One region of the Ideonella sp. FW305-24 genome, then DNA from elsewhere that is predicted to be linked to it. Evidence: predicted binding sites of a transcription regulator. Region 1 holds the regulator's gene; each other region holds the start of a gene.
The links. The regulator FNR, encoded in region 1, switches genes on or off when oxygen is low (the NO sensors DNR and NnrR bind a similar motif). The targets are predictions, from matches to a motif close to TTGATNNNNATCAA.
Positions count from the first base shown of each region.

Region 2: the regulator FNR is predicted to act here: its motif matches at 6,161-6,174, upstream of AC3WR5_RS28315 (OmpW/AlkL family protein).
Region 3: the regulator FNR is predicted to act here: its motif matches at 3,540-3,553, upstream of AC3WR5_RS18130 (PHA/PHB synthase family protein).
Region 4: the regulator FNR is predicted to act here: its motif matches at 3,147-3,160, upstream of AC3WR5_RS21400 (basic amino acid/polyamine antiporter).

Region 1 covers NZ_JBYTAI010000001.1:197,001-204,718, forward strand. The annotation lists gene AC3WR5_RS00840 (Crp/Fnr family transcriptional regulator) at 1-120, opposite strand, end outside; gene AC3WR5_RS00845 (Rossmann-fold NAD(P)-binding domain-containing protein) at 352-876, shown strand; partial or broken gene AC3WR5_RS00850 (MFS transporter) at 846-2,043, opposite strand; gene AC3WR5_RS00855 (sulfite exporter TauE/SafE family protein) at 2,250-2,936, opposite strand; gene hemN (oxygen-independent coproporphyrinogen III oxidase) at 2,944-4,377, opposite strand; gene fnr (fumarate/nitrate reduction transcriptional regulator Fnr) at 4,498-5,238, shown strand; gene AC3WR5_RS00870 (hypothetical protein) at 5,297-5,617, opposite strand; gene AC3WR5_RS00875 (nitrogen fixation protein FixH) at 5,592-5,825, opposite strand; gene ccoG (cytochrome c oxidase accessory protein CcoG) at 5,849-7,324, opposite strand; gene ccoP (cytochrome-c oxidase, cbb3-type subunit III) at 7,345-7,718, opposite strand, start outside.
Region 2 covers NZ_JBYTAI010000015.1:82,350-90,067, forward strand. The annotation lists gene AC3WR5_RS28280 (GlxA family transcriptional regulator) at 1-548, shown strand, start outside; gene AC3WR5_RS28285 (glutathione S-transferase family protein) at 679-1,365, opposite strand; gene AC3WR5_RS28290 (LysR substrate-binding domain-containing protein) at 1,395-2,381, opposite strand; partial or broken gene AC3WR5_RS28295 (DUF2917 domain-containing protein) at 2,551-2,706, shown strand; gene AC3WR5_RS28300 (TfoX/Sxy family protein) at 2,754-3,167, opposite strand; gene AC3WR5_RS28305 (5-formyltetrahydrofolate cyclo-ligase) at 3,251-3,853, shown strand; gene AC3WR5_RS28310 (tetratricopeptide repeat protein) at 4,001-5,425, shown strand; gene AC3WR5_RS28315 (OmpW/AlkL family protein) at 5,427-6,041, opposite strand; gene metF (methylenetetrahydrofolate reductase [NAD(P)H]) at 6,214-7,044, opposite strand; gene AC3WR5_RS28325 (TlyA family RNA methyltransferase) at 7,064-7,718, opposite strand, start outside.
Region 3 covers NZ_JBYTAI010000006.1:214,522-222,239, reverse strand. The annotation lists gene AC3WR5_RS18150 (GGDEF domain-containing protein) at 1-521, opposite strand, end outside; gene AC3WR5_RS18145 (pyridoxamine 5'-phosphate oxidase family protein) at 581-1,237, opposite strand; gene pdxR (MocR-like pyridoxine biosynthesis transcription factor PdxR) at 1,348-2,817, shown strand; gene AC3WR5_RS18135 (TetR/AcrR family transcriptional regulator) at 2,809-3,477, opposite strand; gene AC3WR5_RS18130 (PHA/PHB synthase family protein) at 3,614-5,374, shown strand; gene fabI (enoyl-ACP reductase FabI) at 5,376-6,143, shown strand; gene AC3WR5_RS18120 (efflux transporter outer membrane subunit) at 6,146-7,540, shown strand; gene AC3WR5_RS18115 (HlyD family secretion protein) at 7,552-7,718, shown strand, end outside.
Region 4 covers NZ_JBYTAI010000008.1:134,793-142,510, forward strand. The annotation lists gene AC3WR5_RS21375 (DUF2141 domain-containing protein) at 1-64, opposite strand, end outside; gene AC3WR5_RS21380 (IclR family transcriptional regulator) at 216-1,007, opposite strand; gene AC3WR5_RS21385 (TRAP transporter substrate-binding protein) at 1,123-2,154, shown strand; gene AC3WR5_RS21390 (type II 3-dehydroquinate dehydratase) at 2,180-2,629, shown strand; gene AC3WR5_RS21395 (hypothetical protein) at 2,731-3,048, shown strand; gene AC3WR5_RS21400 (basic amino acid/polyamine antiporter) at 3,295-4,710, shown strand; gene arcA (arginine deiminase) at 4,721-5,953, shown strand; gene argF (ornithine carbamoyltransferase) at 5,968-6,966, shown strand; gene AC3WR5_RS21415 (carbamate kinase) at 6,968-7,718, shown strand, end outside.

The DNA.
Region 1 (7,718 bases):
CGCCAGGCCTGGCAGCTTGGGCGCTTGCGCCATGGCCCGAGCCGGGGGCGTCGGCATCGCCATCACGTGGGCGGCAGGAACGGCGATGGCAGAGGCAGTGGCGGCGGCAGAGCTGTGCATGGGGATCTCCAGGGCGTTGGCATTCAGGTTGAGATGAATGCTAGGCAGCGCCTGCAACACAGGCATCAACGGCCCGCGTCGCTCGGTAACAGTGGGTCAACAGACCGTGTCAACCGCGTATCAGGCAGGCCGGCGGCGGCGGGCTTGACGCCGCGCAAATGCGCGCCGCGCTGCCGCCGCTAGGCTGGGCCTCCGCGCAATCAAGGCTTGCGCCGCACCTCCCCGCAACCCATGCCTGCCCGCTCCCACATCCTTCCGTCCCCCATGCCCGAGACGCTGCCTCCCGCGAATCTCGCCGCCCGGCAGGCCACACTGCTGGCCAGCGCGCGCAGCCTGCAACGGGCGGCCGCGGCCGGCACCGCTTCGCAACCGCTGCGCGGCCTGAACCTCGGGCTGCTGTGCGAAGACAGTGCGGCCGACCCCACCCAAGGCGCCGGCCTGCTGCGCCGTGCCGCGCTGGCGCTGGGCGCACAGGTGGCGCTGGTGCGCCCCAGCCAGTGGCAGACCGGCACGCCAGAGGACCTGCAACCCACGCTGCGCCTGCTCGGCCGCTTCTATGAGGCGCTGGCCTGCGAGGGCCTGCCCGCCGCGCTGGTGCAGCAGATCCGCAGCGAGGCCGGCGTGCCGGTCTGCCAGGACCTGGCCTCGGGCGCGCATCCAGGCCACACGCTGGCCGACCAGCTCGAAGGCCAGAGCTCCGAGGCCGACAAGCGCTGCTACCTGCTTCAGGCGCTGCTGCTGGACGCGCTGCGCTGAGTCGCGGTGAATGACGACTCACTCAGCGCTGCGGCACGCTCACGCCACACGCTGTAGCCCGCCACCGCAAGGCCGCCCAGCGTCAGCACGGCCGCCACCCAGGGCAGGTGCGCGAGGCCGGGCCCGTGGTCGATCACCACGCCGCCCAGCCAGGCGCCCAGCGCGTTGCCCAGGTTGAAGGCGGCGATGTTGAGGCTGGACGCCATGCTCTGCCCGGCTCCCTCCGCCTTGCTGAGCACGCGCAGCTGAAGCGGTGCCACGGTGGCGAACGCGCCGGTGCCCAGCAGCCCGACGAACAGCACCGCGGCGATGGGGTTGCCCATCACGAACCCCATCAGCACCAGCACGATGGCGAGTGCGGCCAGCGAGCCGAGCAGCATGCGCACCGGCGCGCGGTCGGTCAGCCGGCCGCCGATGACGTTGCCGAGGATCATGCCGACGCCGAACATCAGCAGGATCACCGACACCGTGGCCTCGGCAAAGCCGGTGACCTGGGTCAACAGCGGCTGGATGTAGGTGAACACGGCGAACACGCCGGCGAAGCCGAACACGGTGGCCGCGAGCCCGAGCACGACGTGCAGCCGTCCCAGCACCTTCAGTTCCTCCTTCAGCGACACGCCGCTGCCGCAGCCCGCCTCCCTCGCCGAGACGAACAGCGCGATGACCGCCATCGCGACGAGGCCGATGGCGCACACGGCCCAGAACGTAGCCCGCCAGCCGAAGTTCAGCCCGAGCCAGGAACCCACCGGCACGCCCAGCAGCGTTGCGACCGTCAGGCCGGTGAACATCGTCGAGAGCGCAGCGGCCTTTCGGTCCGGCGGCACCACGCTGGTGGCGACGACTGCGCCCACGCCGAAGAAGGTGCCGTGCGCCAGCGAGGTGATGACCCGCGCCACCATCAGCACCGCGTAGCTGGGCGCCAGCGCACAGGCCAGGTTGCCGAGCGTGAAGATGACCATCAGCGCGAGCAGCGCCGTCTTGCGCGGCACCTTGCTCAGCGCTGCCGTGAGCAGCGGCGCCCCCACGAACACGCCGAGCGCGTAACCGGAAATGAGCAGGCCTGCGGTGGACCTTCAGGTCGGCCGCGAGCTGCAGCAGCAGGCCCATGATGACGAACTCGGTCGTGCCGATGCCAAAGGCGCCGATGGTCAGCGCATAGAGGGCCATCGAAGGGCGCTTGCCGGCGTTTGCGGAGGCGCCCTGGCTGGATTGCGGTGGGTTGGTCATGCCGGCGTGGTCTCCATGGTCGATGCCTGGAAGACTAGCGACGGCTTGTGTTCCCCACCTCTCCCGAAAACGCCCTCCTGGTGCCGGCTGATGGGGGGAGGCCTGACTCTCCCCGGCCCCTGGCCGCGGGGCACCTTCTCAGGCTCTCAGGCCACGCACCAGGCAGCGAACTGCGCCAGCAAGCCATGGCTCAGCGCCCAGCCCGAGCCCAGCACCAGGCCGGCGCCGGCCATGCGGTAGCCCCAGGCCTGCGCCAGCACGGGCGAGACGCGCTGGCCGCGCCAGCTTTGCCAGCGGGTCCACAGCCAGGGCGCCAGCGCCAATGCGGGCATGGAGCCCAGCGCAAACGCGGCCATCACCAGCGCACCGCCCAAGGCATCGTTCGCCAATGTGGCGAGCAACAGGCCGGCCTGCAGCGCGCCGCAAGGCAGCGCCACCCAACCCAGCCCGGCCAGGCCGGCGCGCCAGGGCCGGCGGCGGCCACCCACCCAGCGCACCGGACTGGCACCGTCGCGCAGCAAGGCAGCCGGCAAGCGGCCGGTCAACAGCCACCACAGGCCCAGCGCCAGCAGCGCCAGGTGCAGCGCCACCCACAGCGGCCGCAGCGCCGGCACGGCCTGGCTCCAGGCACCCAGCGCCGCCACGCTGGCCGCCGCCAGCGCACCGCCAGCCATGTAGCCCACGAGCCGGCCCAGCTGGAAGCCGGCCAGGTTGCGCCCGCAGCCACCGGTGAGCGCCGCACACGGCCCGGCGCACATGCTGGCGCAATGCGGCGAAGCGGCCACGCCCATGGCCAGGCCGGCAAGCACCAACGGCAACACGGCAGCGGTCATCAGGCGCTCAAATCATCCTGGAGAAACGCTCGCGCTGGCGGTCGGTCTGCAGGTAGCGGTCGAAGACCATGGCCACTGCGCGCACCACATACCAGCCGGTGGCGGTGACCTGCAAGGCATCCGGCTCAATCTCGACCAACCCTGCCTCGGCCAGCGGCGCCAGCTGCTGCAGCTCGGTGGCGAAGTAGCTGCGCATGTCCATCAGGTGGGCCAGCTCGATGGATTCGAAGTCGACCCGGCCCTGGCACATCAGCGCCATGATGACGGCGCGGCGCACCAGGTCGTCCCTCACCAGCGCCACGCCGCGCTGCACCGGCAGTTCGCCCTGGCGCAGCGCGTCGTAGTACTCGGGCAGGGTCTTGGCGTTCTGGTGGTAGCTCGCGCCCACGCGGCCGATGGCCGACACACCCAGTCCTATCAGGTCGCAATCGGGCTGGGTGCTGTAGCCCTGGAAATTGCGGTGCAGCCGACCTTCGCGCTTGGCCACGGCAAGAGGATCGTCCGGCAGCGCGAAGTGGTCCATGCCCACATAGGTGTAGCCGCGACCCAGCAAGCCGGCGATGGCACCGCCCAGCATTTCCACACGTTGCGCGGCGCTGGGCAGCTGCAGGGTGTCGATGCGGCGCTGCGGCTTGAAGCGCTGCGGCAGGTGGGCATAGGCGTACAGCGCCAGGCGGTCCGGCCGCAGTTCGCCGATCTGCGCAATGGTGCGCGCGAAGCTGGCCGGCGTCTGCTGCGGCAGGCCGTAGATCAGGTCGGCATTGATGGAGGCGAAGCCCAGTTCGCGCGCGCTGACCATCAAGGCTTTCACGCTTTCGAACGGCTGCACGCGGTGCACCGCCTGCTGCACCTGCGGATCGAAGTCCTGCACGCCGAAGCTGATGCGGTTGAAGCCCAGTGTGCGCAGGTGGGCCAGGCGCTCGGCGCTGACGGTGCGCGGGTCGACCTCGATCGACAGCTCCGCCCCTTCGGTGAAGCCGAAGGCTGCGCGCAGCGAAGCCAGCAGACGGCCCAGCTCCTCGTCGGACAGGAAGGTCGGCGAGCCGCCGCCCAGGTGCAGCTGCGAGACCAGCTGCGAAGCCGACGGGCCGTCGCCCAGTGCGGCGCGCACCAGGCCGATCTCGGTGTCCAGCGCCTGCAGGTATTCGGTGGCGCGCTCGTGATGGCGGGTGATGACCTTGTTGCAGGCGCAGTAGTAGCAGACCGACTCGCAGAACGGAATGTGCACGTAGACCGACAGCGGCCCGCCCAGCGCCGCGCCGCCGCCGCGCAACGCCAGCGCTCGGCGGCACTCGGCCGGGCCGAAGGCTTCGACGAAGCGGTCTGCCGTGGGGTAGGAGGTGTAGCGCGGGCCGGGGGCGTCGAAGCGCCGCAGCAAGGCCTCGGGCAGCAGCGGCGACGCCTGCTCTGCGCCAGCGGAGGTCGACGAAAGGACTGTCATGCCCGGCATGCTGCCCGGCACCGGCCTTGGCCGGCTTGATCTGGCGCAAGCGCCCACAGCAGCCGGGCTTGAACAATCAGGTCCCGGACCTTTGTTGTCTCACATCAAGACTGCCCCGCCATGATTCCCCTGACCGATGCCTGCGCCGCCCAGGCCAAGCCCAATGTGGCCTGCTCACACTGCAATCTGCGCGAGCTGTGCCTGCCGGTGGGCATTCCGGAAGACGAACTGCAGCGGCTGGACGGCATGGTCGCCACCCGCCGCAGCGTGCGCCGCGGCCACACGCTGTTTCGCCACGGCGATCCGTTCGAAGCGGTCTACGCGGTGCGCACCGGCTTCTTCAAGACCCGCATCACGCCCGAAGACGGGCGCGACCAAGTCACCGGCTTCCAGATGGCGGGCGAACTGCTGGGTCTGGACGGCATTGGCAATGACCACCATGCCTGCGACGCCGTGGCGCTGGAAGACTCTCAGGTTTGCGTGATTCCCTACAGCCAGCTCACGCAGCTCTCGCGCGAATTCCCCGGCCTGCAGCGCCAGTTCCACAAGATCATGAGCCGCGAGATCGTGCGCGACCATGGCGTGATGCTGCTGCTGGGCAGCATGCGGGCCGAAGAGCGCCTGGCAGTGTTCCTGCTGAACCTCTCGCAGCGGCTCAAGGCGCGCGGCTTCTCGCCGTCTTCGCTGGTGCTGCGCATGACACGCGAGGAAATTGGCACCTACCTGGGCCTGAAGCTGGAGACCGTGAGCCGCTGCTTCTCGAAGTTCCAGGAAGACGGCGTGCTGGCGGTACGCCAGCGGCAGATCGACGTGCTGGACCCCGAGGCCTTGCAGCGCCTGGTAAACAACGCGCACGGCTGATCCAGCCGAGCCGCGGCGGTGCCACCCCCCTGCGTGACGGGCTCCGCGGCGCCAGCGGTCATTCGGGCGCCGCCTCGCGCTCGCGCCGCAAGCCGCCCACCAGCCACAAAGTAGCGGCCGACGAAATGGCGGTCGTGACCCAGAAGACCAGGAATGCCAGCGAACAGATGGCGTTGCGCGACCATTCGGATTCGCCGCTGCCTGGCAGGTCGTGCACGCTGCCGGGGTCCACGAAGGCGAACATCAGGCCGGCGAGCAGGCCCGCCATCACGAATGCAGGCCAGAGCACCAGCAGCAGCCTGCTGCGAAGCCTGGGCCGGAAAGCGACGGTGCGCTCCTCCGGCTCGTCTTCCTCAACGGCGTGTGGGGCTGGCAGCATGATTGCGCGCCTGCATGGCATCGGTCGTGGCCCCCTGCTCTGCGCTGCCCGCCTCCAACAGCGGCCGGTCCCGGCCGTGCAGCGCCAGGCCGAAGGTGGCGAAGCTCGCCACCACCACGAGGGCGGGGCCGCCAAACACCATCCAGGCAGTGGGCACCCGCCACCAGGGCAAGGTCGGTTGAAACTGTTCGATGGGCCTTGCCTTCATGGCTTGTCTCCTTGTTGGCGGAATCAGCGGGGGATCACAAACGAGGACTTTTCGCTCACCGCGGCACCCGCGGCGCCCAGCGGCGACACCTCGAAACGGATCGGGTGGGCGCCCGGTTTCAAGGCCGCCGCCTGCTCGGGCGGCACCCGCACCGCGAGCGTCACCCAGCGGGCTTCGGCAGGCAGCAGGCTGACCTCCGGGCTGCCGGACAGCACAGCGCCGGGAATGCCCTGCACTGCCACGTGATAGCGCTGTGGCTGCTCGGTGGCATTCATCAACTGCAGCCGGAAGACGTTCTCGACCAGGCCGTCTTCAACGATGCGCGCCAGCGTGGCGCGGTCGCGCACCACGTCCACCTTCAGCGTGCGGCGCAGACTGAGGCTGGTGACAAACGCGACGGCGATGACGATCAGCACCGCGCCATAGATCAGCACCCGGGGCCGCAGCAGGTGCGGCAGGTCAAGCGCTGGCTTGGGCGGCTTGGTGAGGTCCGGATGCGGTTCCTGCCGGGCCAGCGCATTCTGCGTGGCATAGCGGATCAGGCCGCGCGGATAGTGCATCTTGTCCATCACACCGTCGCAGGCGTCGATGCAGGCGGTGCAGGCGATGCATTCGTACTGCAGCCCCTCGCGGATGTCGATGCCGGCCGGGCAGACCTGCACGCACAGGCTGCAGTCGATGCACTGGCCCAGGCCGGCGCTCGCCAGGTCGGTGCCGCGGGCGCGCGTGCCGCGTGGGTCGCCGCGAGCGCTGTCGTAGCTGACGATCAGCGTGTCCTTGTCAAACATCGCGCTCTGGAAGCGCGCGTACGGGCACATGTACTGGCAGACCTGCTCGCGCAGGAAACCAGCGTTGCCGTAGGTGGCCAGGCCGTAGAAATTGACCCAGAACCATTCCCAGGGGCCGAAGTCCAGCGTGAAGGCCTCGGTCCACAGGCTGTGGATCGGCGTGAAATAGCCCACGAAGGTGAAGCCTGTCCACAGGCCCAGCAGCACCCACACCACGTGCTTGCCGCCCTTGCGCCAGAGCTTGTTCAGCGTCCATGGGCCGGCGTCCAGCTTCATGCGGGCGCCGCGTTCGCCCTCGAAGCGGCGCTCTATCCACAGGAAGATCTCGGTGTAGACCGTCTGCGGGCAGGCATAGCCGCACCACAGGCGGCCGCCCACGGTGGTGAAGAAGAACAGCCCGTAGGCGCTGAGCACCAACAGGCCGGTGAGGTAGATGAAGTCCTGCGGGTACAGGACCAGTTGGCCAATGTAGAAGCGCCGCGCCGACAGGTCGAACAGCACCGCCTGCCTGCCGTTCATCGACAGCCAAGGCAGGCCATAGAACAAGGCCTGCGTGAGCCACACCATCAGCCAGCGCCAGCGGGCGAAACCGCCTTTGACCGAGCGCGGGTAGATCTTCTTCTGCTTCTGGTAGAGCGAGACCATCTCGCCCTCGCCCGCTGCGGACGCAGCGTCACCCGGGGCTGGCACGATGGGAATGACGCGGGTCATGCAGCTTGCCTTGATTTGCCTTACGGCGTGGCGGAAGTTGTGGCCGTGGCCGTCGTCACCGGGCCGGACTTGGACAGGCCCCAGACGTAGGCGGCCAGCAGGTGGATCTGCTGCGCCGAGAGGCGCTCGCCGTGCGCCGGCATGACGTTGGTCTTGCCCTTGTTGATCATCGCCACCACCGCGTCTTCACCCCAGCCGTGCAGCCAGACCTTGTCGCTGAGGTTGGGCACGCCCAGCGCCTGGTTGCCCTTGCCATCCGGCCCGTGGCAGGCTGCGCAGGCCACGAACTTGGACTTGCCGAGCTGTGCAGCCAGGCTGTCGTGCGGGCTGCCGGACAGGCTGAGCACGTAGTTCGCCACCTGGTGCACCTCGTCGGCATTGCCGACCGCTGCCA
Region 2 (7,718 bases), on a different contig from region 1:
TCCCCGCGCTGCCGCACAGCACGCACGGCGACTACCTGATTGACGGCGACCGCATCACCTGCGCCGGCGGCGTCTCCATCATCGAGCTGGCCACCGAGCTGGTGCGCCGCCACTGCGGGGCCGACCGCGCGGCCAAGGTCGTGCACCAGATGACCGTCACCCGCCGCGCCGCCAGCTCCCACGTCGCCCGCCGCCACGCGCTGGGCTACGCCGGTGCCGACAACGACAAGCTGCGCCAGGCCATCCTGCTGATGGAAAAGAACATCGCCACGCCGCTGGAAATCGGCGTGATCGCGCGGCTGGTGGACTGCAACCGGCGGCAACTGGAGCGGGTGTTCGTCGCCGAGACGGGCCTGTCACCCGCCGAGTTCTACCGCCGCTCGCGCCTGAAGTTCGGGCGGTGGCTGCTGACCACGACGGACGCCACCATCAGCGTCATTGCGGCCGACAGTGGCTTTGCGGACTCGGCGCACTTCATCCGACTTTTCCAGCAGCACTACGGCATGGCGCCTGGGCGTTTGCGGACGGCGTTGGTCGCCAAAGGTTGAAAGGCCTTCGCCGAGGTGTTGTCGTGCGAGGCCGCCGGGCGACCGATTCCGCTCATGTCCCCCGCCTTCGGCTCCTCCTTTACTTCGCTACATCGGCCACCCGGCGACCTGATCGTGCGCCGACCTACGGTCAACCCGCCGCAGACTTCCGATACGGCTCTTCGAATTCCCGGAAGTCCTTCTCCGCCAGCGCTTCACCCACAAACGCCGCGACACCTGGCGTCTCCCACACGTTGGCGATGTATTCGGCAACGATCCCGGAAACCGGCAGCGCATAGGTGCGGATGCGGCCGACGACCGGGGCGAAGTAGGCGTCGGTGATGCCGAAGCTGCCGAAGAGGAAGGGGCCGCCGGATTGGTCCAGGGCTTCGGTCCACATGGCTTGCAGGCGCTGCAGGTCTGACACGACGCCGGGTTGTTCTGCCATCAGCTTCGCGCCCACTTCGGGCAGTGAAGCTTCGATGTTTTGCGAGCAATGGTTGCGCAGGTGACCGAAGCCGGCATGCATCTCGGCGCACAGGCTGCGGGCACGAGCGCGCTGGCGCTGGTCAACTGGCCACAGTGGCAGGTTCGGAAACTTTTCGGCCACGTATTCGGCGATGGCCAGCGTGTCCCACACGGCGAAACCTTCGTCCACCAGCAGCGGCACCTTGCCGGTGGGCGCCACGGCGTTGACGGTGGCCTTGAAGGCGGAGTCGGCCTCGAAGCTGTCGAAGCGCACCATGACCTCTTCGAACGGGATGCCGAAGTGGCGCATCAGCACCCACGGGCGCATGGACCAGGACGAGTAGTTCTTGTTGCCGATGTAGAGCTGCATGGCGAGGCGTGGTTGAGAGCCGGGGCGCTTCATCGTAAGTCACGGCCACTACAACCCACCGCGTCACAGGTCTCTTTGGACTGCGCGAGCAGCCACGCGGTGAAGGCCTGCAGTTCGGGGCGCTCGGCCGGGTTGGCGCCCAGCGGGATCAGCCAGTAGCTGTAGGGCGAGCCGAGGCGGCCGGTTTCGCCGAAGGGCTCGACGATCTCGCCGCGGGCCAGCGCGTCGTGCACCATCGGCAGCCGGGCCAGCGCCACGCCCTGGCCGGCCAGCGCGGCCTGCATCTGCTGATGGGTGAAGTTGACGCTGATCCAGCGACGCGGCTGCAGCCGGCCCAGGCCCTTGGCCTCCAGCCAGGTCGGCCAGGCCATCGCGGTGGCCTGCGCGGTGCCGTCGTCCATCTCCAGCAGCGTGTGTTCGCTCATGTCGGCGGGGGTGCGCAGCGGCGGTGCCTCGCCGCGGGCGATGGCGTCGGCCAGGCGGGCGCCCACCACGGGCGTCAGCACCTCGTCGAACAGCCGGATGGCGCCGCCAGGGGCCTTGTCGGGCATGCAGCTGCGCAGCGCCAAGTCCAGCTCGGCATCGTCCACTTCCACCAGCCTGTCGGTGGCCGAGATGCGGATGTCCAGTTTCGGGTGTTGGCGTTCGAAGTTGACCAGCCGCGGCATCAGCCACAGCGAGGCGAACGATGGGAAGGTCGTCAGGCTGACCTGGGTGCGCGAGCGCGCCATGCGGATCTGGCGCACGCTGGTGTCCAGCCGCGTGAGCAGCGGTGCCACGCTGCGCAGCAGCGCGTGGCCGGCGGCAGTGAGCTCGACCTTGCGGGTGCCGCGGTTGAACAAGCTGGCGCCCAGCTCTTGCTCCAGGCCCTTGATCTGGCGGCTGATGGCCGGCTGCGTGAGGTGCATTTCCTCGGCCGCGGCGCTGAAGCTGAGCAGCCGGGCAACGGCCTCGAAGCTGCGCAGGCCGTCCAGCGAGAGCGGGCGCTGGCGTGCACCGGAAAGCGGCGTATTCATGCGCAGATGGTATCAATCCCTGCGCCAAGTCTCATTGGAATTTTACGGCCCACACGCCGATGATTCAGGTCATGCAGCGGTGAGCTTCTTCCACCGCACTGATGCAAGAACGCTATTGACACCGCCAGCCCAAAGGAGCCTCACCATGCAAACCCAAGCCTCTCAAGCGATGACCCTGCGCCAAGCCCAAGCCTGGCGCGCCCCGCGCGCCGGCGACCTCAAGGTGCTGCAAGGCGAGGTGTGGATCACCCGCGCCGGCGACCTGTCCGACCATGTGCTGCAAGCCGGCGAAACGCTGCACGTGCAGCGTGGCGAGCAGCTGTCTGCCGGCCCATGGGAAGCGGGCAAGCCGGTGCAACTGGCCTGGCAGGCTCAACCGGCCTTGCCCTTCGCCCGCTTGCGCGAGGAGACCGGCCGTGGCGTGGCAGCTGGCGCGCGTTTCCTGGCCGGCGGTTTGCTGGCTCTGGCACGCAGCGCCGAAGCCAGCGCGAGCCGGGCCCACGGCAGCATCTGAGCGGGAGAGTCCATCGCGTCGTCTGGCGCGGTGAAATAGCTCAGCGAGTGCTGGCCGCCGTCGCGCACGCTGTAGGTGAATGGTGTGCAGCCCTGGGCCTCGAAGCTCGCGCGGGTTTCGTCGTCGACCTTCAGGTACAGCCGCTCGTCAAAAATCAGTGCGAGGAACAGGTCATCCACGTAGAAGCCGTGGCCACCGAACATGCGGCGGCTGCGCACCGTGCCCAGCGGCGACAGCAATTCCCGGCACCACGCCACGAAGTCATTGCTCATGGTCGGATTCTCGCGGGTCAGGCCAGGTGTGCACAGGCCGCTCAGGCCGCACAATGCAAAGCTCCCTGGTACCGAGTCCGACCATGACCCTGCCGTTCAAGCTGCAACTGGAACCGTCCCGCGACAAGGCTGTGCTGCGCAAACAATTGCAGGCCGAACGCATGGGGCTGCTGGACCGCCACAAGCGCGCGGCGCAGCTGCAGGAAGTGCTGCAGGTCTGGCTGATCAAGCGGCCGGAAACCACGATTGGCGCCTACTGGCCGATCAAGGGCGAGTTCGACGCGCTGCCGGCGCTGTACCGCTGGAGCGAGGCAGCGGAGCCCGGCCAGCCGCCGCGGCGCATCGGGCTGCCGGTGATGAACCGCGAGACCAAGCGCCTGAGCTTTCACGTCTGGTATCCCGGCTGCGAGATGGAAGAGGACGCCTACGGCATCCCCAAGCCCAAAAACACCGAGATCTTCCACCCGCAGTTGCTGCTGGTGCCGTGTGTGGGTTACGGCCCCGGCGGCGTGCGCCTGGGCTACGGTGGCGGCTTCTACGACCGCACGCTGGCCGAGATCCAGCCGAAGCCGTACACCGCCGGCCTGGGCTACTCGCACGGCTACGTGCCGTGGCTGGAGCCCGAGCCGCACGACGTGCCGCTCGATGCGATGCTGAACGAAGAGGGCGTTCAGCTGGACAAGTAGCCTTGCTTCCTCAGTGGTAATACTGCCGCCGCTTGGGGCATTCCTGTCACGTACCTGTCAATCGTCGTTATAGTCCCGCGAAGGGGCTCGCCGGCATTCGTGCGCGCGGGCCGGGAGTGGCCACTAGAAAACCGGCGGCAGGGCTGCATGCAGGCATTGGATTTCCACGTCTCCAAGACGTTAAAGGTTCAGTTTTTCTCGATGAACGACGGCGGTCGGCGGCCGCTGGCCGTGACCTTCACGCCCTCGAACAACAAGCAGCTCGACGGCACGGGGTTTGGCGGCGACTTCCTGCTGAAGTCAGGTTTCGATGTCCTGGCATTCAAGTCTTCGGTGGATGGCTGGTTTCAGGAAGTGCCCGCCGAACTCTTTTCGGCCATCAATGCCTTTGTGGCCGATCGAGGCCATGAGCGCCGGGTGGGCTACGGCTCGTCGATGGGGGGCTTTGCAGCCATCGCGTTTTCAGGTCGGTTGAAACTCGACACCGTCCTGGCCTGCTCCCCTCAGTTCGCGATCGACCAAGCATTCGACAAGCGCTGGGCATTTTTCGGCCAGCAATTGGCCTGGCGCTACCGCATTGATGCGGCTGCGCTGGGAGCCGATTGCCGCTACTTCGTGTGGGCCGATTCGCAGGACGCAGACTGGCTGCACGTGGACCGATTGAGGGCCCTGATCGCGCCTTCTCGGCTGCATGTTTTGGCCTTGCCGCACAGTGGTCATCCCTGCCTTCAATTCCTCCATGAAGCCAGGCAGTTGAAGCCCGCGGTGCTGGACGTGCTGCAGGGCGATTCGCTCGGGCCGCAGTTGCATCGCCATGCGCGCCGCGACTCGAAGACCTACTGGAAAAATCTTTCAAGGCGGTTGCTGACCCATCGTCGGCCACATGCAGCGCTCGCAGCTGCGCATGCGGCCGTGGCCCGTGATGAGCGGGACCCGACCTCGATCTGGCTCAAGGCCAAAGTCCTGCAGGTGTTGGGGCGAGAGGATGAGGCCAGGCAACTGAGCCGTCAGATGCTTGGCGACGGGGAGCACCCAAGACGCTTGTTTCAGCTGAGCCGGCGCCAGATGCAGGCCGAACAGTGGGTAGACGCGCTGTCCGCCATCGACGCCGCGCTGGCCATGGCGCCGGGCTCGGCGCAGTTCCACATGCAGCGCGCGCAGGTGCTGTCGCGCACGGGTCGCATGGGCGACGCCGTGCAGGCGGCGCGGGAGGCGCACTTCATCGCGACCGACGATCCCGAAATGAACGAGCAGTTGGGCAAGCTGCTGCTCAAGATCGATGACCTGCCGGGCGCCCGCGAGGTCCTGGCCCAGGCGCTCGCAAGCGGCGTCAGGTCCGCGGGCATCTTCCTGCACCTCAGCGCGACCCTGCTCAAGCTGGGCCGGTTGAACATGGCGCTGCGTGTTGCGGAGGATAGCCTGCGGCATTGGCCGGAAGATCAGCGCCTGCAGTCGCATCTGGCCCGGCTGCAGGCGCGGGTGTCGGCAGGTGGCGCGCGGCATCGGCGCCGGCCGGCCGGCGCCGCGCAGGTGTGGGATGAACTGTCCTGGGTGAAGATCGCCCGGGCTTGAATCAGAACCGCTTGCCGACACCCACGCTGACCAGCAGCGGGTTGACCTTGAAGGTGCCGACCTTGGTGCCGGCCGAGCTCACATCGGTCTCGATCTGCACCTTCTTCAGGTCGAAGTTGACCAGCCAGCCGTCCTTCACCGGCACGTCCACGCCGGCTTGCAGCGCCCAGCCGAAGCTGTTCTTCTTGATCGAGGGCGACAGCGCCGCATCTACCGCGGGCTCGAAGCTGACCGACGAGAAGCGGGTGTAGTTCAGGCCGGCGCCGACGTAGGGCCGCAACGCCTTCAGGTCGGTGAAGTGGTACTGCAGCGTCAGCGTGGGTGGCAGGTGCTTGAGGCTGCCGATGATGGTGTCGCCCGAGCGGATGGTGTGGCGCTGCGGGTAGGTCAGCACCAGTTCGGTGGCGATGTTGGGCGTGAAGAAGTAGCTGACATCGAACTCGGGAAAGGCCTTGTCGTTGATCTTCAGGTCCAGCCCGGTGCTGTCGCTGTTGTCGGACTGCAGGTAGAGCGCACGGGCGCGCAGCAGCCACTGGCCGCTGTCTTGCTGGGCGGCGGCGAATTGGGGGGCGAGGGCGGCGGCAACGGCGGCCAGGGCGATGAGGGTCTTGCGCATGGTGGCGAACTCCTTGTTGTTGAATGACATGACGTGATGTCATTGCAACCGGGGGAGGGGTTCGTCAAGCTGTGCTGGCGCAAGTTGCCGGTGCGCGAGGCGGTGTCCGCGGAAAGCGCTTGATCCAGGTCAGCATTGGCGCAGGCGCGGTGATGCGCCGGCGCCACAGGGCTCAGCCGCCCAGGCCCAGCCGCTCGCAGAGCGCCAGCGTGGCCGTGCTCTGGTTCATCGTGTAGAAGTGCAGGCTCGGCGCGCCACCGGCGATCAGGCGCTCGCACAGCGCGCTGACCACGTCCAGCCCGAAGGCCTTGATGCTGGCCGTGTCATCGCCAAAGCTTTGCAGCCGCATGCGGATCCAGCGCGGAATGTCGGCGCCGGTGCTGTCGGCAAAGCGCATCAGGCCGCTGGCGTTGGTGATGGGCATGATGCCGGGCACGATGGGCAGGTCCAGCCCCAGCGCGCGGGCTTCGTCGACGAAGCGGAAATACGCATCGGCATTGAAGAAGAACTGCGTCATCGCCGAGTTCGCACCGGCCCGCGCCTTGGTCGCGAAGGCCTCCAGGTCGGCTTGCGGCGACCTGGCCTGCGGGTGCATCTCCGGATAGGCGGCCACTTCGATGTGGAAGTGTGTGCCGGTGGTCTCGCGGATGAAGGCGATCAGGTCGCTGGCATAGCGGAACTCGCCGAAGGCGCCGTAGCCACTGGGCAGGTCGCCGCGCAGCGCCACCAGCCGGCGGATGCCGGCGCCCTGGAACAGCTGCAGCTTCTCGCGCACCGACGCGCGCGTGGCCCCCACGCAGGTGAAGTGCGAGGCCGCGTCCATGCCCTCGGCCAGGATGGCCTGCACGGCGGCCAGCGTGCCGTCTTGCGTCGAGCCGCCAGCGCCATAGGTCACCGAGCAGAACTCGGGCTTGAGCGCATAGAGCTGCTGGCGCACGGCAGCAAGTTTGACCACGCCTTCGGGCGTCTTCGGCGGAAAGAACTCTAGGCTGATGGAGGTCATGTCAATCTGGCTTGCAGGTTCAAGCGGGCTGCTTGGCCCAGACGAAGAATTCGGTGTTGCCGTTGCCGCCCTTGATCGGGCTCTCGAAGTACTTCTGCACCTTCAGGCCGTGCGCCTTGCAGGCCTGCCAGAGGCGGTTCTCGACCTCGATGAAGTGCACCTTGTCCTTGACGATGCCGCCCTTGCCGATCTGCGCGGGCTGCAGCTCGAACTGCGGCTTGATCAGCACCAGCAGGTCGCCGCCCGGCGCCAGGTACTCGACCATGGTCGGCAGCACGTGGGTGGAGGTGATGAAGGACAGGTCGCCGGTCACGAAGTTGAAGCTGTGCGGTTCGTAGCTGGCCGCAAACGGCGAGCCCTCGACGTCGCGCGCGTTCTGGCCCTCGAAGCTGGTCACGCGCTCGTCGGCCTGCAGCTTGGGGTGCAACTGGCCGTGGCCCACGTCGATGCCCACCACATGGGCCGCGCCCGCCTGCAGCAGCGCGTCGGTGAAGCCGCCGGTGCTCTGCCCCAGGTCCAGGCATTGCCGCCCGGCCACGTCGATCTTGCAGGCCTTCAGCGCGCCTTCCAGCTTCAGCCCGCCGCGCGAGACAAAACGCAGCTCGGCGTCGTCGGTGACCTGCAGCTCACACTCCTCCGGCACGTCCAGCCCCGCCTTGTTGATCACCGCCCAG
Region 3 (7,718 bases), on a different contig from region 1:
ATGAACAGGTTCTGCGCGTCGAACAGCCACATCATCGTGTGCACGCCGGGCTGGTCCTGCGCGCCGTGCACCGTCAGCACATGCCAGGTGATCAGGAAGTAGCCGAAGCCCAGCGCCAGCGCCAGCAGCGCGTCGATGCCTCGCACCCATTTTTGGCCAGCGGGTTGCCAGCTGCTGGCCAGCAGAAAGGTCAGCGGCACGGCAGCCAGGTGGAAGGCCAGCATCGCGCCGCGGTACATCTCGTTGGCCAGGCCCAGCACCCATTCGTGCCAGAGGTTGCCGAAGCCGCCAACCGTCCAGACCAGCAGGCTGGCCGTCACCAGCCACCAGCCGGTGCGCGCCGCGGCCTGCGGTTCCCGCCAGCCGCGCCAGGCGGTGGCCAGCCCCGTCAGCAGGGGCGCCACCACCATCGCCAGATAGGCCACGCCGCCCGCAGCCTCGGGCCAGGCGAGCGGGAGGCCGATTTGCAGCAGCAGGAAGCCCAGCGGCAGCGAGATACAAGGAGTTACAACATGGCGCACGGCGCGATTTTGGCCCAAGCCGCGGCCGGCCTTGCGCGCTGCAGCATCAAAGGCAATCTTTACCCGGGCAAGGGCGAGCGGCCATGCCAGCCGGTGACATACGCAGGCGCCGGCACCGTGCTGTACGGCGCCGCCACGGGGGCCTGCGGCTGCAGCAGCAGCGGCAGCACGCCGGCCCAGACCGGCAGGTCCAGGTCCTCGGCATCGTCCTGCGGGCCGCCGGTGCGCACCTTCGCAGCGGCCTCGTTCAGCGGCAGGGCCAGCAGCGTGGTCGCGGCAAATTCCTTGTCGTTGCCAGGGCGCGCATCGTGCTCGCGGCCCGGTGCGATCTTGTGCATGAACACGTCCATCAGCCGGCGCTTCTCGGCTTCGCCTGCCACCGCCTCGAAGCTGCCGTAGATCACGGCCGAGCGGTAGTTCATCGAATGGTTGAAGGCCGACTTGGCCAGCACCAGCCCGTCCATCAGCGTGATGGCCACGCTGACCTGCCGGCCACTGCCCAGCAGCTTGACCAGCCGGCCGCCGTTGGAGCCATGCACATACAGCCGCTCGCCATCGCGCCAGCAGGCGGTGGGAATGCAGTGGCTGCTGCTGCCGTCATGGAAGGCGATGTGGCAGAGGTAGCTGGCGTCGACGATGGCATGCAGCGTGGCCGCATCGTAGCGGGCCAGCTCGGCCAGGCGTTTGACACGGGTGCGGGCACTGGGCGGGGACATGGGGCAACTCCTGGGATGGGAAAACGGCGAAGCGGCGCAGCATAGGCAACAATTGGCCCCTCACCTAGAGCCATTGCCGGCAAGTTTTTAGAGCCAGTTTCCGCAGCACCATGGACTACGCCCTGCTGCTGCGCAGCGTCGATCAAGCCTACCCGACCCTCGGCTCGCGCCAGGCCAGGTTGCACCAGGGCCTGCGTCTGGCCATCCTGGACGGCCAGCTTGCTGCAGGCGCCGCGCTGCCTCCCAGCCGCCAGCTCGCGGCCGACCTCGGCGTGGCCCGCAACATGGTGCTGTACGCCTACGAGCAACTGGCCGCCGAAGCGCTGGTGCGAACCGAAGGCCGGCGCACACGCGTGGCGCCGCTGCCGGTGCAGCCGCGGGCCGAGGAAACACTCGCGCTGCCGTTGTCCCGCCGCGCGCTGTCGCTGAGCGAGCCGCTGGACGGGGTGGACGGTTCGCACTTCGTCACCCCCGGCCCGGACCGTGCCTTCGTGCCCGGCCTGCCGGACCTGCCCTCGTTCCCGCTGGCACTGTGGCGCCGCCTGCTGGACCGAGCCTGGCGCGACGCCAGCCCGCCCGACCTGGGCTACGCCGGCGTGCAGGGCGACGCCTCGCTGCGTGACGCGCTGGCCCAGCACCTGCGCGCCAACCGCGGCTTGCGCTGCAGCGCCGCGCAGCTGTTCATCACCGACGGCACCCAGCAAAGCCTGCAGCTCTGCGCCAGCGTGCTGGCCGATGCCGGCGACACCGCCTGGCTGGAAGACCCCGGCTACGGCGGTGCGCTCACGGCCTGCCAGTCCGCGCTGCTGAAGGTGGTCGGCAAGCCGGTCGACGGCGAAGGCCTGCGCCTCACCGACGCCGACTGGCGCCATCCGCCGAAGCTGGTCTACGTTACGCCCTCGCACCAATACCCGCTGGGCTCGGTGCTCAGCCTGCCGCGCCGGCTCGCGCTGATCGCCAATGCCCGGCGCCATGGCAGCTGGATCCTGGAAGACGACTACGACAGCGAGTTCCGCCACACCGAGGCGCCGCTGCACGCGCTGCAAGGCCTGGAGCCGGCCGCGCCGGTGTTTTACCTCGGCACCTTAAGCAAGACGCTGTTGCCGGCGCTGCGCACCGGCTACATCGTCGTGCCGGCCGGCATGGTGGCGCCGTTTGCCGAGGCCATGAGCCGGCTGCAGCCGCGCGGCCGCATGCCCGAGCAGCGCGCGCTGGCCGCCCTGCTTCACAGCGGCGCCTACCTGGCCCACCTGCGCCGCATGCGCCGCCTCTACCGCGAGCGCCGCGAGGCGCTGCTGGCCGCGCTGCAGCAGGAATTCGGCGAGAGCGTCGTGCCGGTCGGCCACGGCGCGGGCCTGCACCTGTGCATCACGCTGCCGCAGGGCGTGGTCGACGTGCAGGCCAGCGCACGTGCCGCTGTCCTTGGCGTGGTGGCTCGGCCCCTGAGCCAGCACCAGGTCCCCGGCTGCCCGCACGGGCCGCTGAACGGCCTGGTGCTCGGCTACGGCCATGTCAGGGCGCAGGCCATGGACCGCCAGGTCCGGCTGCTGGCACGGGCCGTGCGCGAAACCTCAGGCTGATGCGGGCGCCAGCCACTCGCACAGCATGTTCACGTGGGCGCTGCGCATGCGCTCGGCGTCTGCCGCATCGTGCTCGCCGAAAATCAGCTGCGTCAGCATCAGCAACACGGCGGGCGCGAGGATCAGCCGCGGTTCGCGTACCAGCACTTCGGTCCGCACGCCGGACGGTGCACCGCTGTGCGCCGCCGCCTCGGCCAGGATCGCACTGAGCGACTGCCAATGGGGCTCCAGCACCTGGGAGCGCCAGCGCGCTACCAATTCGGGCACGCGCCGGCCTTCGGCGATCAGCAGGCGCAGCATCGCCGTGGTGCCGGGATCGCCCATGCGCTGGTACATGCGGCCGACCAACCACTCTACCAGTGGCCGCAGCGCGGTGGGCGGCGGCTGCTCTGCTGAGCCCGGATCGGGGACTTGCAGGTGGCGGCCGATCAGTGCTTCGAACAGCTCGTCCTTGCCCTTGAAGTGGCCGTAGAGCCCGCCCTTGGACAGCCCGCACAGCGCGGCGATGTCGTCCATGCGCGTGGCCGCGAAACCGCGCTCGGCAAAGGCCAGCAGCGCCGCATCGAGGATCTGCTGCACCCGCACCTCGGGCGGCTCGCGGCGCCGCTGGGGCGCGGGGGCAGGCGCCACGCAGGCCTGCAAGGGAATGGGGGCTGGCATGCGCATGTCTCCTGGTGTTGTGTCCTGCCACGGCATTGGAGACTGACCAGTCGGTCACTTGCTTGATCTGCCTCAAGAGGGGTGGGGCCGCGGCTTCCTACATTGGCGCCATCCCGGTCCCCCGCAGGACATCGCCATGCCGACGCCCGCTCTCCTCACCCGCCCCGAACTCCCCAGCCTTGCCGAGCGCATCGACCCGCTGGTGCACGCCGCGCTGGCCCGTGGCAGCGCTTCGCTGTCGCTGGCCTCGCCGCTGCTGGCCTGGCTGGACTGGTCGCTGCACCTGGCCGCCTCGCCCGGCAAGCGTGCCGACCTGGGCAGCCTGGCCTGGCAGCAGGCCCAGCAATGGACCCACTACGCGCTGGCCTGTGGCGCTGCCGCCGGCCGCGCGCCGGCCGAGGGCTGCTGCGTGGCTCCGCCGGCGCACGACCGCCGCTTCGAGGCCCCCGAGTGGCAGCGCTGGCCGTTCAACCTGCTGCACCAGTCCTTCCTGCTGACCGAGCAGTGGTGGGCCGCGGCCACGCAAGGCGTGTGGGGCGTGGAAAAGCACCACCAGGACCTGGTGGCCTTTGGCGCGCGCCAGCTGCTGGACCTGGCCTCGCCCGGCAACCAGTTGCTCACCAACCCGGTGGTGCTCGAGCGCACCCAGGCCCAGCTGGGCGCCAACCTCGCACGCGGTTTCCTCAACGCCGTGGAGGACCTGCAGCGCGAGGCGGTGCACGCGCCGCCGGCCGGCACCGAACCCTTCCAGGTCGGCCGCAACCTGGCCGTCACCCCCGGCAAGGTGGTGCTGAAGACCGCGCTGATGGAGCTGATCCAGTACGCCCCCAGCACGCCCACGGTGCATCCGGAGCCGGTGCTGATCGTGCCGGCCTGGATCATGAAGTACTACATCCTGGACCTGTCGCCGCACAACTCGCTGATCAAGTTCCTGGTCGACCAGGGCCACACGGTGTTCTGCATCTCGTGGAAGAACCCGCAGGCCGAGGACCGCGAACTCGGCATGGACGACTACCTCTCGCTGGGCGTAGCCGCCGCGCTGGCCGCCGTGCGGGACATCGTGCCCAAGCAGCCGGTGCATGCCGTGGGCTACTGCCTGGGCGGCACGCTGCTGAGCATGGCCGCCGCCGCACTCGCGCGCACCGAGCCGGAGGCGCTGGCTTCGATGACGCTGTTCGCCGCCCAGACCGATTTCCACGAACCCGGCGAGCTGGGCCTGTTCATCGACGAGAACCAGGTCAGCCTGCTGGAAGCGCAGATGGCGCGCACCGGCTACCTCAAGGCCAGCCAGATGGCTGGCGCCTTCCAGATGCTGCGCTCCAACGACCTGCTGTGGTCGCGCATGGTCAACGAATACCTGCTGGGCCAGCGCGCACCGATGAACGACCTGATGGCCTGGAACGCCGACGCCACCCGCATGCCGGCCCGCATGCATTCGCAGTACCTGCGCCAGCTGTTCCTGAAGAACGACCTGGCCGAAGGCCGCTTCATGGTCGACGGCCACCCCGTCTCGCTGGCCGACCTGCGGCTGCCGGTGTTCATGGTGGGCACGCTGACCGACCACGTCGCACCGTGGCGCTCGGTCTACAAGCTGCACCACCTGTGCCCGGCCGAGATCACTTTCGCGCTGACCAGCGGCGGCCACAACGCGGGCATCGTCAACCCACCCGGTGCCGGCCATCGCCACCATCAGTTGCTGACCCGTCCTGCCGAAGGCCCGAGCTTGACGGCGGACGACTGGCTGGCGGCGGCGCCGCAGCACGAAGGCTCGTGGTGGCCGGCCTGGCAGGCTTGGCTGGCGGCGCATTCCGGCGCCCCGGTCAAGCCGCCGCACATGGGTGGCCGCCACAAGGGCGCGCTGGCCGATGCGCCCGGCAGCTACGTGATGGTGCGCTGACATGGTCATCGACCTGAGCGGCAAGAAAGGCCTGGTGGTGGGCATCGCCAACGCACAGAGCATTGCCTGGGGCTGCGCGCAGGCCTTCCAGGCGGCCGGCGCCGAACTGGCGCTGACCTGGCTCAACGACAAGGCCCGTCCGCACGTCGAACCGCTGGCCCAGGCGCTGAACGCGGCGCTGATGTTGCCGCTGGACGTGCAGCAGCCCGGCCAGCTGGAAGCGGTGTTCGAGGCCATCACCCAGCGCTGGGGCAGGCTCGACTTCGTGCTGCACTCCATCGCCTTCGCGCCCGGTGCGGATCTGCACGGCCGAGTGGTCGACAGTTCTCCCGAGGGCTTTGCGCAGGCCATGGACGTCTCCTGCCACTCGCTGCTGCGCATGGCCCGGCTCGCCGAGCCGCTGATGGCGGACGGCGGTTGTTTGCTGACCATGAGCTACCAGGGTGCCGACGAGGTGATTGCCAACTACGGCGTGATGGGGCCGGTCAAGGCCGCGCTGGAAGCCAGCGTGCGCTACCTTGCCACCGAGCTCGGGCAGCGCGGCATTCGCGTGAACGCGGTGTCGCCTGGCCCGCTGGCCACACGCGCCGCCTCCGGCATCGCCCATTTCGATGCACTGCTGCAGGACAGCGCCGCCCGCGCCCCGCTGCGCCGGCTGGTCACGCAGCAGGAGATCGGCGAGCTCTGCAGTTTTTTGGTCAGCGACCTGGCGCGCGCCATCACCGGCGACACGCTCTACATCGACGCCGGCATGCACATCCTGGGCTAGCCATGCATTTATCTCGACGCTTCCTTGCTTTCGTTTGGTCTGGCGGCCTGCTGCTGGCTGGCTGCGCCTCGCTGGCGCCGCCGTACACCCGGCCAGAGCCGCCGGTCCCGGCGCAGTTCGAGCTGGGCGCGCCGCCGCTGGCGCGCCAGGCTGCCTCGCTGCCCTGGCAGGACTATTTCGCCGACGCCCGCCTGCAGGCCCTGATCGCGCAGGCGCTGGACCACAACCGCGACCTGCGCCAGGCTGCGGCCCGCGTGGCGCAGGCCCGCGCCGCGCTGGGCATCCAGCAGGCCGAGGCCCTGCCCACGCTGGCCGCCCAGGCCGGCGGCCAGCGCCAGCGGGTGCCGGGCGACCTGAACCTCACCGGTCGGCCGGTGGTGGGCAATGACTTCCAGGTCGGCCTGGGCCTGGCCAGCTGGGAGCTGGACTTCTGGGGCCGGGTGCGCAGCCTCGAAGGCGCGGCGCGAGAAAGCTTCCTGGCCAGCGAAGCGGCGCAGGCCGCCGCCCGTCTCAGCCTCATCACCCAGGTGGCCCAGGCCGACCTGGCGCTGCGCGAGTTGGACGAGCGCCTGGCGCTGGCCAATCTCACCGTCAGCAGCCGCAGCGAAAGCTTGCGCATCTTCACCCGCAGGGTGGAGGTGGGCGCCACCTCGCGGCTGGCGCTGACCCAGGTGCAGACGCTGCTGACCCAGGCCCAGGCGCTGAGCGCCCAGCTCGACCTCGCGCGGGCCAACCAGGCCCATGCGCTGATGCTGCTGGTCGGCGGCCCGCTGGACAGCCGCACCGTGCCGCTGCTGGCCGCCACCCGGCTGGCCGAGCTGCAGCCGGGGCTGCCCGCTGAGCTGCTGGACCACAGGCCGGACCTGCTGGCCGCCGAGCACCAGCTCAAGGCGGCCAATGCCAACATCGGCGCCGCCCGCGCCGCCTTTTTCCCCCGCATTGCGCTGACCGGCCAGGCCGGTACCGCCAGCGCCGAGTTGAACGGGCTGTTTGCCACCGGCAGCGCGGCCTGGAGCTTTGCCCCGCAGATCACGCTGCCGCTGTTCGACGGCGGCCGCCGCGAGGCCAACCTGGCCGGCGCCCAGGCGCGCCGGGATGAAGCGCTGGCCCGTTACGAAGCCACCGTGCAGGGCGCCTTCCGCGATGTCAACGACGCGCTGGCCGCACGCCAGGGCCTGGCCCGCCAGCTGGCGATCGCCCAGCAGGCGCTGGCGGCCCAGCGCGAACGCGCCCGCCTGTCCACGCTGCGCTACGACGCCGGCTCCGCCGCCTTCCTCGAAGTGCTGGACGCCCAGCGCGACCTGCTGGCCGCCGAGCAGCAGCAGGTGCAGGCCCAGCGCGCGCTGCTGAGCAGCCAGGTCAGCCTCTATGCCGCGCTCGGCGGCGACGCACTTTGACGAACACCACCATGCCCATCACCAAACAACACCTGATCCTGGGCGCCGGCCTGCTGGCCGTGGCCGCCGGCGCCGGGGCCTATGCCTGGAGCGCGCTGCGCCCGCACGGGCCTGGCGAAGGCTTTGTCAGTGGCAACGGCCGCATCGAGGCGACCGAGGTCGACGTGGCCACCAAGCT
Region 4 (7,718 bases), on a different contig from region 1:
GCGCCAGCGTGGCGAAGAAAGCCAGTGCGAGGCCGGCGGCGGCGGCGGTGAACAATGCTTTCATGAGGACTCCCGTGGTTGGCGAATGAGCGGACTCTAGGAGTGCTCGCCCTGCCTCGCACCGCGGATGCGACGGAACGGCGCCAGGCGGCGCGAGATGTCGGGCGGCGGCGCGAATTGCAGCCGGCGGCCGGCGCACCCGGCAGACTCGCGCTTCAGACGGTCCGGGTCTGACGACGGAAAAGCGGCGAAGCACCGCTGGCCGCCTCGATCTCCTGCGCACAGTGCAGCAGCGGCTCGCTGAGCTGGTCCATGCGGTATTCGGTCAGCCGCACCAGCGGGCCGGCAATGGTCACCACGCCAATGGTCTCGCCACCGCGCGCGCGCACCGGTGCGGCCATGGCCGACATCGACGGCGCGAAGACTTCGGTGATGCTGCTGAAGCCGCGCTTTCGGGCGCTGCGCACGAAGCCCATCAAGGCTTTCGCGGTGGTCGGTGCGCGTGGCCCGAAGTCCGCGGGCTTGCCGAAACCCTGCCGCGCCACCAACGCAAGCCCGTCCTCGTCGCTCAGCGTGGAGAGCCAGGCGTGGCCGGCGGCACTGCAGGACAGGCGGACCGACGAGCCCATGTCCGGGTCATAGCGCAGGCCGCGCCGCGCGCCCTGAGCCTTGGCGACGAAGGTCAGGTCCTCCCCGTCGACCACGGCCAGTCGCACCAGCTCGCCGCTGGCTTCGGCCAGCCGGTCGAGCGAAGACTGGGCCACATCCACCACGCCGGTGGCGCTCAGGTAGCCCAGCCCCAACGACACCAGCTTGATCGTCAGCACGTACTCGCCTTGTTCGCGCAGCTGCCGCACATACCCGCAGCGGCCCAGCTCGGTGAGCAGGCGGTGCGTGGCGCTGAGCGGCAGGCCCAGCGACGTGGCAATGGCCGAGATGGCCAGCCCGTCCGGCTGGCTGGACAGCAGTTCGAGGATCTTCAGGCTGCGTTCGAGGGGACCGCTCATGGCGTCACTGTAGCGCCGCGGCCATCGCCGATCCGGTGCGCGTATTCCATGATGGAAAGTCTTTCCACATTTGCCGAAGATGCCGCCCATCTGCTGTACTTCGCCTGGGACGCCCATGACTCTCGACCGCTGTTGTTCCCGCCGTCTGCTGCCGCGCTGGTTCGGCCTTGCAAGCCTGCTGTGTGCAGTGCTGTCTGCCGCCAACGCCCAGGACATCCAGGAGCGCACCATCCGCTTCGGGCACCTGAACAATGCCGACCACCCCGTGAGCTTTGGCGTGAAGCGCTTTGGTGAGCTGGTGGCGGCCAAGAGCGGCGGCAAGCTGAAGGTGCTGGAGTTCCCGGCCTCCACGCTGGGCAACGAGATGCAGCAGCAGTCGGCGCTGCAGGGCGGCATCCAGGAAATGTCGGCACCGGCCACCACCTCGCTGGCCGGCATCGTGCGCGAGTTCGGCCTGCTGGACTTTCCGTTTGCGGTGGCGGACTACGCGCAGGCCGATGCCCTGCTGGACGGCCCGCTGGGCCAGGCGCTGATCGCCAGGCTGCCGGAGAAGGGCTTGATCGCGCTGGGCTACTGGGACCTGGGTTTTCGCAACGTGACCAACAGCAAGCGGCCCATCACCAAGGCCGAGGACCTGGACGGCCTGAAGCTGCGTGTGATTCCCAACCCGGTCTTCCTCGACACCTTCAAGGCCTTCAAGGCCAACCCGGTGCCGATGCCGTTTGCCGAGCTGTACGGCGCACTGGAAGCCCGCGCGGTAGACGGCCAGGAGAACCCGTTTGCGGTCATCCTGTCGAACAAGTTCTTCGAGGTGCAGAAGTACGTCAGCGCCACGCGCCATGTGTATGCGGCCAACATCGTGCTGGTCAGCAAGAAGTTCTGGGACAAGCTCTCGCTGACCGAGCAGAAGATCATGAACGACGCGGCCAACGAGGCCCGTGGCTACCAGCGCCAGGTGAGCCGCGCCGCGGCCCAGCGTTCGGTGGGCGAACTGCAGGCCAAGGGCATGCAGTACAACGAGGTCTCGGCGGCGGAGCAGGCCCGCATGCGGCAGATTGCCAAGCCGGTGACCGAGAAATTCATGGCCAGCTACGACCCGGCCATCACCAGGCTCTACGTTTCAGAGCTTGCGCGCCTGCACCATTGAAGTACCCTTTGATCTCCCGTTCACCATGAAGATCCTCGTCCTCCACGGCCCCAACCTGAACCTGTTCGGCCGCCGCGAGCCGCACATCTACGGCACCACCACGCTGGCCCAGATCAACGGCCACCTGGAATCGCTCGCCAGCGAACTGGCCGTCGAGCTGACCATCTTCCAGTCCAACCACGAAGGCGCGCTGATCGACCAGCTGCATGCCCACATCGACACCGCGCAGGGCGCGCTGCTGAACCCGGCCGGCCTGACGCAGCACGGCGTGCCGCTGCACGACGCGATCAAGGCCATGCCGTTTCCCATCCTCGAAATCCACATGAGCAACATTGCCGCGCGCGAAGCGTGGCGTGCGCATTCCATCATTTCGCCAGCCGTGAAGGCGACGATCCAGGGCCTGGGCTGGCGCTCGTACACAGCAGGGCTGCGCGTGCTGGTCGAGACCCTGCGGGACGCGCTGCCGGTGGCCTGAATCCCCCGGTGCTGCGGGGCAAACAGGTTTCCGATAACCCCTAAAAGAGGGGTGGCGAAGGCGCGTGGCCTGTCGTTAGCATGCGGCCCATGAGCCCGTCGATGATGTCCGCCTCCCCCGCCTTGCCTGGCAGCCAGCAGTCTGCCAATGATGCGCAGGCCGCCGACGCTGGCCCCGATGCCGGCAACAACCAGCGCCTGCGCGACCTGGTCGATGCGCTGGGTGTGAGCCCTGCTGTGGCGCTCACGCTGTTCAACCGCGGCCTGGGCACCAGCGCGCATTCGGACAGCGAATGGAAGGCCTTGATGGCTTCCCCCTCAACGCCCCGTTTCCGCCCGCTGGACAGCCGCCTGCTGGCCCACGCCGAACAGGCCTTCGCCCGGGCGGCCCGTCCGCCGCGCCGCGGCATCCAGGGCTGATCAGCCGACGCTGCAGATCGGCGCGCTGCCGCGTTTGATGCGCGCTTGATGAGCGGCTGGAGGAGCGCGGCGACCGCGCGGCGCTTGTGGTGGCGCGGTTGATGGATGTCAAGGTGCGAGCCAGGCACCGGCCTAGAGTGACTGATGTCACAAAAGTCCGGGATCAAGGCCATGAATTCGCACCCTCCTCTCCGCAGTTCGCGGCCGTTGCCGCGCCTTGCAGAAGTGCCACGCGCATCACCCGTCATGGCAGTCGGGGGCCGGGGCGCGTTGGGGCTGGGCGCGCTCAGCAGCCTGGTCGTCGGCTCGATGATTGGCTCGGGCGTGTTCTCGCTGCCGCAGAACATGGCAGCGGGTGCCGGTGCCGGTGCCATCCTGCTGGGCTGGGCGGTGACGGCGGTGGGCATGCTGTCGCTGGCGCTGATGTTCGTGCAGCTGTCACGACAGGCGCCCGATGCGATTGGCGGCGTCTACGGTTATGCCCGTGCCGGCTTTGGCGACTTTGTCGGCTTCAACTCGGCCTGGGGTTACTGGCTCTCGGCGGTGATCGGCAATGCCGGCTACCTCATCATCATCTTCTCGTCGCTGGCCTACTTCCTGCCGAACCTGGGCTTTGGCGATGGCAACACCGCGGCCGGCATTGCCGGCGCGTCGGTGCTGTTGTGGCTTTATCACGCGCTGGTGCTGCGCGGCGTGAAGTCGGCCGCGGCGGTGAACACCGTCGTCACGCTGGCCAAGCTGGTGCCGCTGGCGCTGTTCGGCGTGCTGGTGGCGCTGGCCTTCCAGGCCCGCAGCTTCTCGCTGGACTTCTGGGGCAGCGAAGCCCTTGGCCCTGTGTTCGGCCAGGTCAAGTCGACCATGCTGGTCACCGTCTGGGCCTTCATCGGCATCGAAGGGGCGGCGGTCTTCTCGGGCCGGGCGCGTGAGCCTGGCGACGTGGGCCGTGCCACCGTCATCGGCTTCCTGCTGACGATCGTGCTCTACATGGCCATCACGCTGCTCTCGCTCGGCGTGGTGCCGCAGGCCGAACTGGCCGCGATGAAGAACCCGTCAACCGCTGCGGTGCTGGAGCGGGCGGTGGGTTCCTGGGGTGCCGTGCTGATGCTGGGCGGCGTGCTGCTCTCGGTGGGTGGCGCGATGCTGTCCTGGACCATGCTGGCCGCCGAGGTGCCGTTTTCTGCCGGCAAGGAGCGGGTCTTCCCCACGGCCTTCGCGCGCGAGAACGCGCAGGGCGCGCCGACGACCGCGCTGTGGTGGAGCAATGGCGTGGTGCAGTTGATGCTGCTGCTGTCCTTCTTCGCCGGGGATGCCTACCTGGCGCTGATCAAGCTGGCCACCTCGACCATCCTGGTGCCCTACCTCTTGTGCGCACTGTTCGCACTCAAGCTTTCGCTGCGCAAGGGCGGCGCAGCGCTCGGCCTGACCGGTGGCGTGGCCACGGTCTACAGCCTTTGGCTGCTGTACGCGGCCGGCCCGATCTACCTGCTGCTCACGGCGCTGATCTACGCGCCTGGCCTGGCGGTGCATGCCTGGTCCCAGCGGGCCCAGGGTCGCAGCGTGCTGCGCGGGGCCGAATGGGCGCTGGCCGCGGTGCTGGTGGCGGCAGCGGCGGCGACGCTGGCCATGCTGGCCAATGGCTCGCTGGACCTGGCCAAGATCTGAAGGACGCATGATGCAACAAGGTGTTTTTTCCGAAGTCGGCCGCCTGCGCAGCGTGCTGGTCTGCCGCCCCGGCCTGGCCCATCGCCGCCTGACCCCGGCCAACTGCCACGAGCTGCTGTTCGATGACGTGCTGTGGGTGGAGCGCGCGCAGCGCGATTTTGCGCAATTCGTTCACGAGATGCGCAGCCGCGACATCGAGGTGCTGGAGCTGCACGAGCTGCTGGCCCAGACCCTGGCGCTGCCAGAGGCCAAGCGCTGGCTGCTGGAACGCAAGATCGCGCCGGACACCGTTGGCCCCGGCATGCTCGAAGAGCTGCGCGCCGCGCTGGCCGAGCTGCCACCGGCCCGGCTTGCCGAACTGCTGATTGGCGGCATGACCAAGGCCGACCTGCCTTTCCAGCCGCGCGGTCTGCTGGGCGCCTACCTTGCGCTCGAAGACTTCGTGCTGCCGCCCCTGCCCAACACCTTGTTCACCCGCGACACCACCTGCTGGGTGGGTCATGGCGTGAGCCTGAACCCGCTGTATTGGCCGGCTCGCCGTGGCGAGACGCTGCTGACGGCCGCCATCTACCGCTTCCACCCGCGCTTCGAGAACGCGGGTTTCAAGACCTGGTTCGGCGATCCGACGCAGGATCATGGCCTGGCCACGCTGGAAGGCGGCGATGTGATGATGCTGGGCGAAGGCGTGGTGCTGGTGGGCATGGGCGAGCGCAGCAGCCCGCAGGCGGTGATGCAGTTCGCGCAGTCCCTGATGCAGGGCGGCGCGGCCCGCGCCGTGATCGCGGCCCAGCTGCCTCGCTCGCGCGCCGCGATGCACCTGGACACGGTGTTCACCCAGTGCGCACCTGACGTCTTCACCTACTTCCCCGAGGTGGTCAGCCAGATCGTCTGCCACGAACTTCGGCCGTCCGAGCACGGAGCCGGCCTGCAACTGCGCTCGCACGGCGACACGCCGCTGCTGCAGGTGCTGGCCGAGGTCATGGAGCTGCCGGCCTTCCAGGCCATTGCCACCGGCGGCGACCACTTCGAGGCCGAGCGCGAACAGTGGGACGACGGCAACAACGTGCTGGCGCTCTCGCCCGGCGTGGTCGTCGGCTATGACCGCAACACCACCACCAACCGCCGCCTGCGCGCGGCCGGCATCGAGGTGGTGGAGATCCCTGGCGGCGAGCTGGGCCGCGGCCGCGGCGGCGCGCACTGCATGAGCTGCCCGATTCAACGCGACCCCGTCGCCTACCGCTGAACCCGAGGTTCCTGATGAGCTACAACCTGCACAACCGAAGCCTGCTCTCGCTCGACGAGTTGAGCGCACGCGACCTCGACTACCTCTTGGGCATGGCCCACGAGCTCAAGCGCGCCAAGGCCGCCGGCACCGAGCAGCCGCAGCTGCGGGGCAAGAACATCGCGCTGCTGTTCGAGAAGGCGTCCACCCGCACGCGCTGCGCCTTCGAGGTGGCGGCCTTCGACCAGGGCGCCAACGTCTCCTTCATCGGCCCCGGGGATTCGCAGCTGGGCGAGAAGGAAAGCGTGAAGGACACGGCGCGCGTGCTGGGCCGGCTGTACGACGCGATCGAGTACCGCGGCTTCGCGCAGGCCATCGTCAAGGAACTGGCCGAGTACGCCGGCGTGCCGGTCTACAACGGCCTGACCAACGAGTTCCATCCCACGCAGATCCTGGCGGACTTCATGACCATGCAGGAGCATTGCAGCCGCCCGCTGTCGGAGATGCGCCTGGCCTACCTGGGCGATGCCCGCTACAACATGGGCGACACCTTGCTGCAGGGCGCGGCGCTGATGGGCATGGACCTGCGCATCGGCGCGCCACCGGCGCTTTGGCCCTCGCATGCGCTGATCCAGTCGGCCCAGAACAAGGCGCGCGACACTGGTGCGCGGCTGAACTTCTGCGAATCGGCCATCGAGGCGGTGCGCGGTGCGGATTTTGTCTACACCGACGTGTGGGTCTCGATGGGCGAGCCCGATGCCGTGTGGGACGAACGCATCGCGTTGTTGCGCCCGTACCAGGTCAATGCCGCGCTGATGAAGGCCACGGGGAACCCTGCGGTCAAGTTCATGCATTGCCTGCCGGCCCTGCACGACCGCAGCACCCGCAAGGGCGGCGAGATCTGCCGCAAGCACGACATGGACGGCCTGGAGGTCACCGACGAGGTCTTCGAGTCGCCGGCCTCCGTGGTGTGGGACCAGGCCGAGAACCGCCTGCACACCATCAAGGCGCTGCTGGTCGCCACACTGGCCTGAGATGCGCATCGTCGCAGCCTTGGGCGGCAATGCCCTGATCCGCCGCGGCCAGCCGCTCAGCGTGCAGACGCAGCGCGACAACCTGGTCGCTGCAGCCCAGGCGCTGGCGCCGCTGGCGCGCACGCATGAACTGCTGATCACGCACGGCAACGGCCCGCAGGTCGGCCTGCTGGCGCTGCAGGCCGCCGCCTACGCCGGTCAGTCCGGTGGCGAAGCCACGCCACTGGATGTGCTGGGCGCAGAGAGCGAAGGCATGGTGGGCTACCTGATCGAGCAGGCGCTGGCCAACCTGTTGCCAGAGCGCCGCTTTGCGACCTTGCTCACGCAGATCGAGGTCGACTCAGCCGATCCGGCGTTCGCCCATCCGAGCAAGCCGATTGGCCCGCTCTACAGCGAGGCCGAGCTGGCTGCCCTGGTGCGGCCGGCCCACTGGCAGTTCGGACGCGATGGCGAGCGCTGGCGCCGCCTGGTGGCGTCACCGCGGCCGCTGCAGGTGCTGGAGCTGCCCGTGATCCGCCTGCTGCTGGAACAGGGCGTGAGCGTGATCTGCGGCGGCGGGGGTGGCATTCCGGTGCTGCGCCGCGACGGGGTCGTGCACGGCGTCGAAGCCGTGATCGACAAGGACCACGCCAGCGGCCTGCTGGCCCGCCAGCTGGGTGCCGACCTGCTGCTGCTGCTCACTGACGTGCCCGGCGTGGCGCCGGACTTCCGCGCGGCCGAGCCGCAATGGCTGCACCGCACCACGCCTGCTG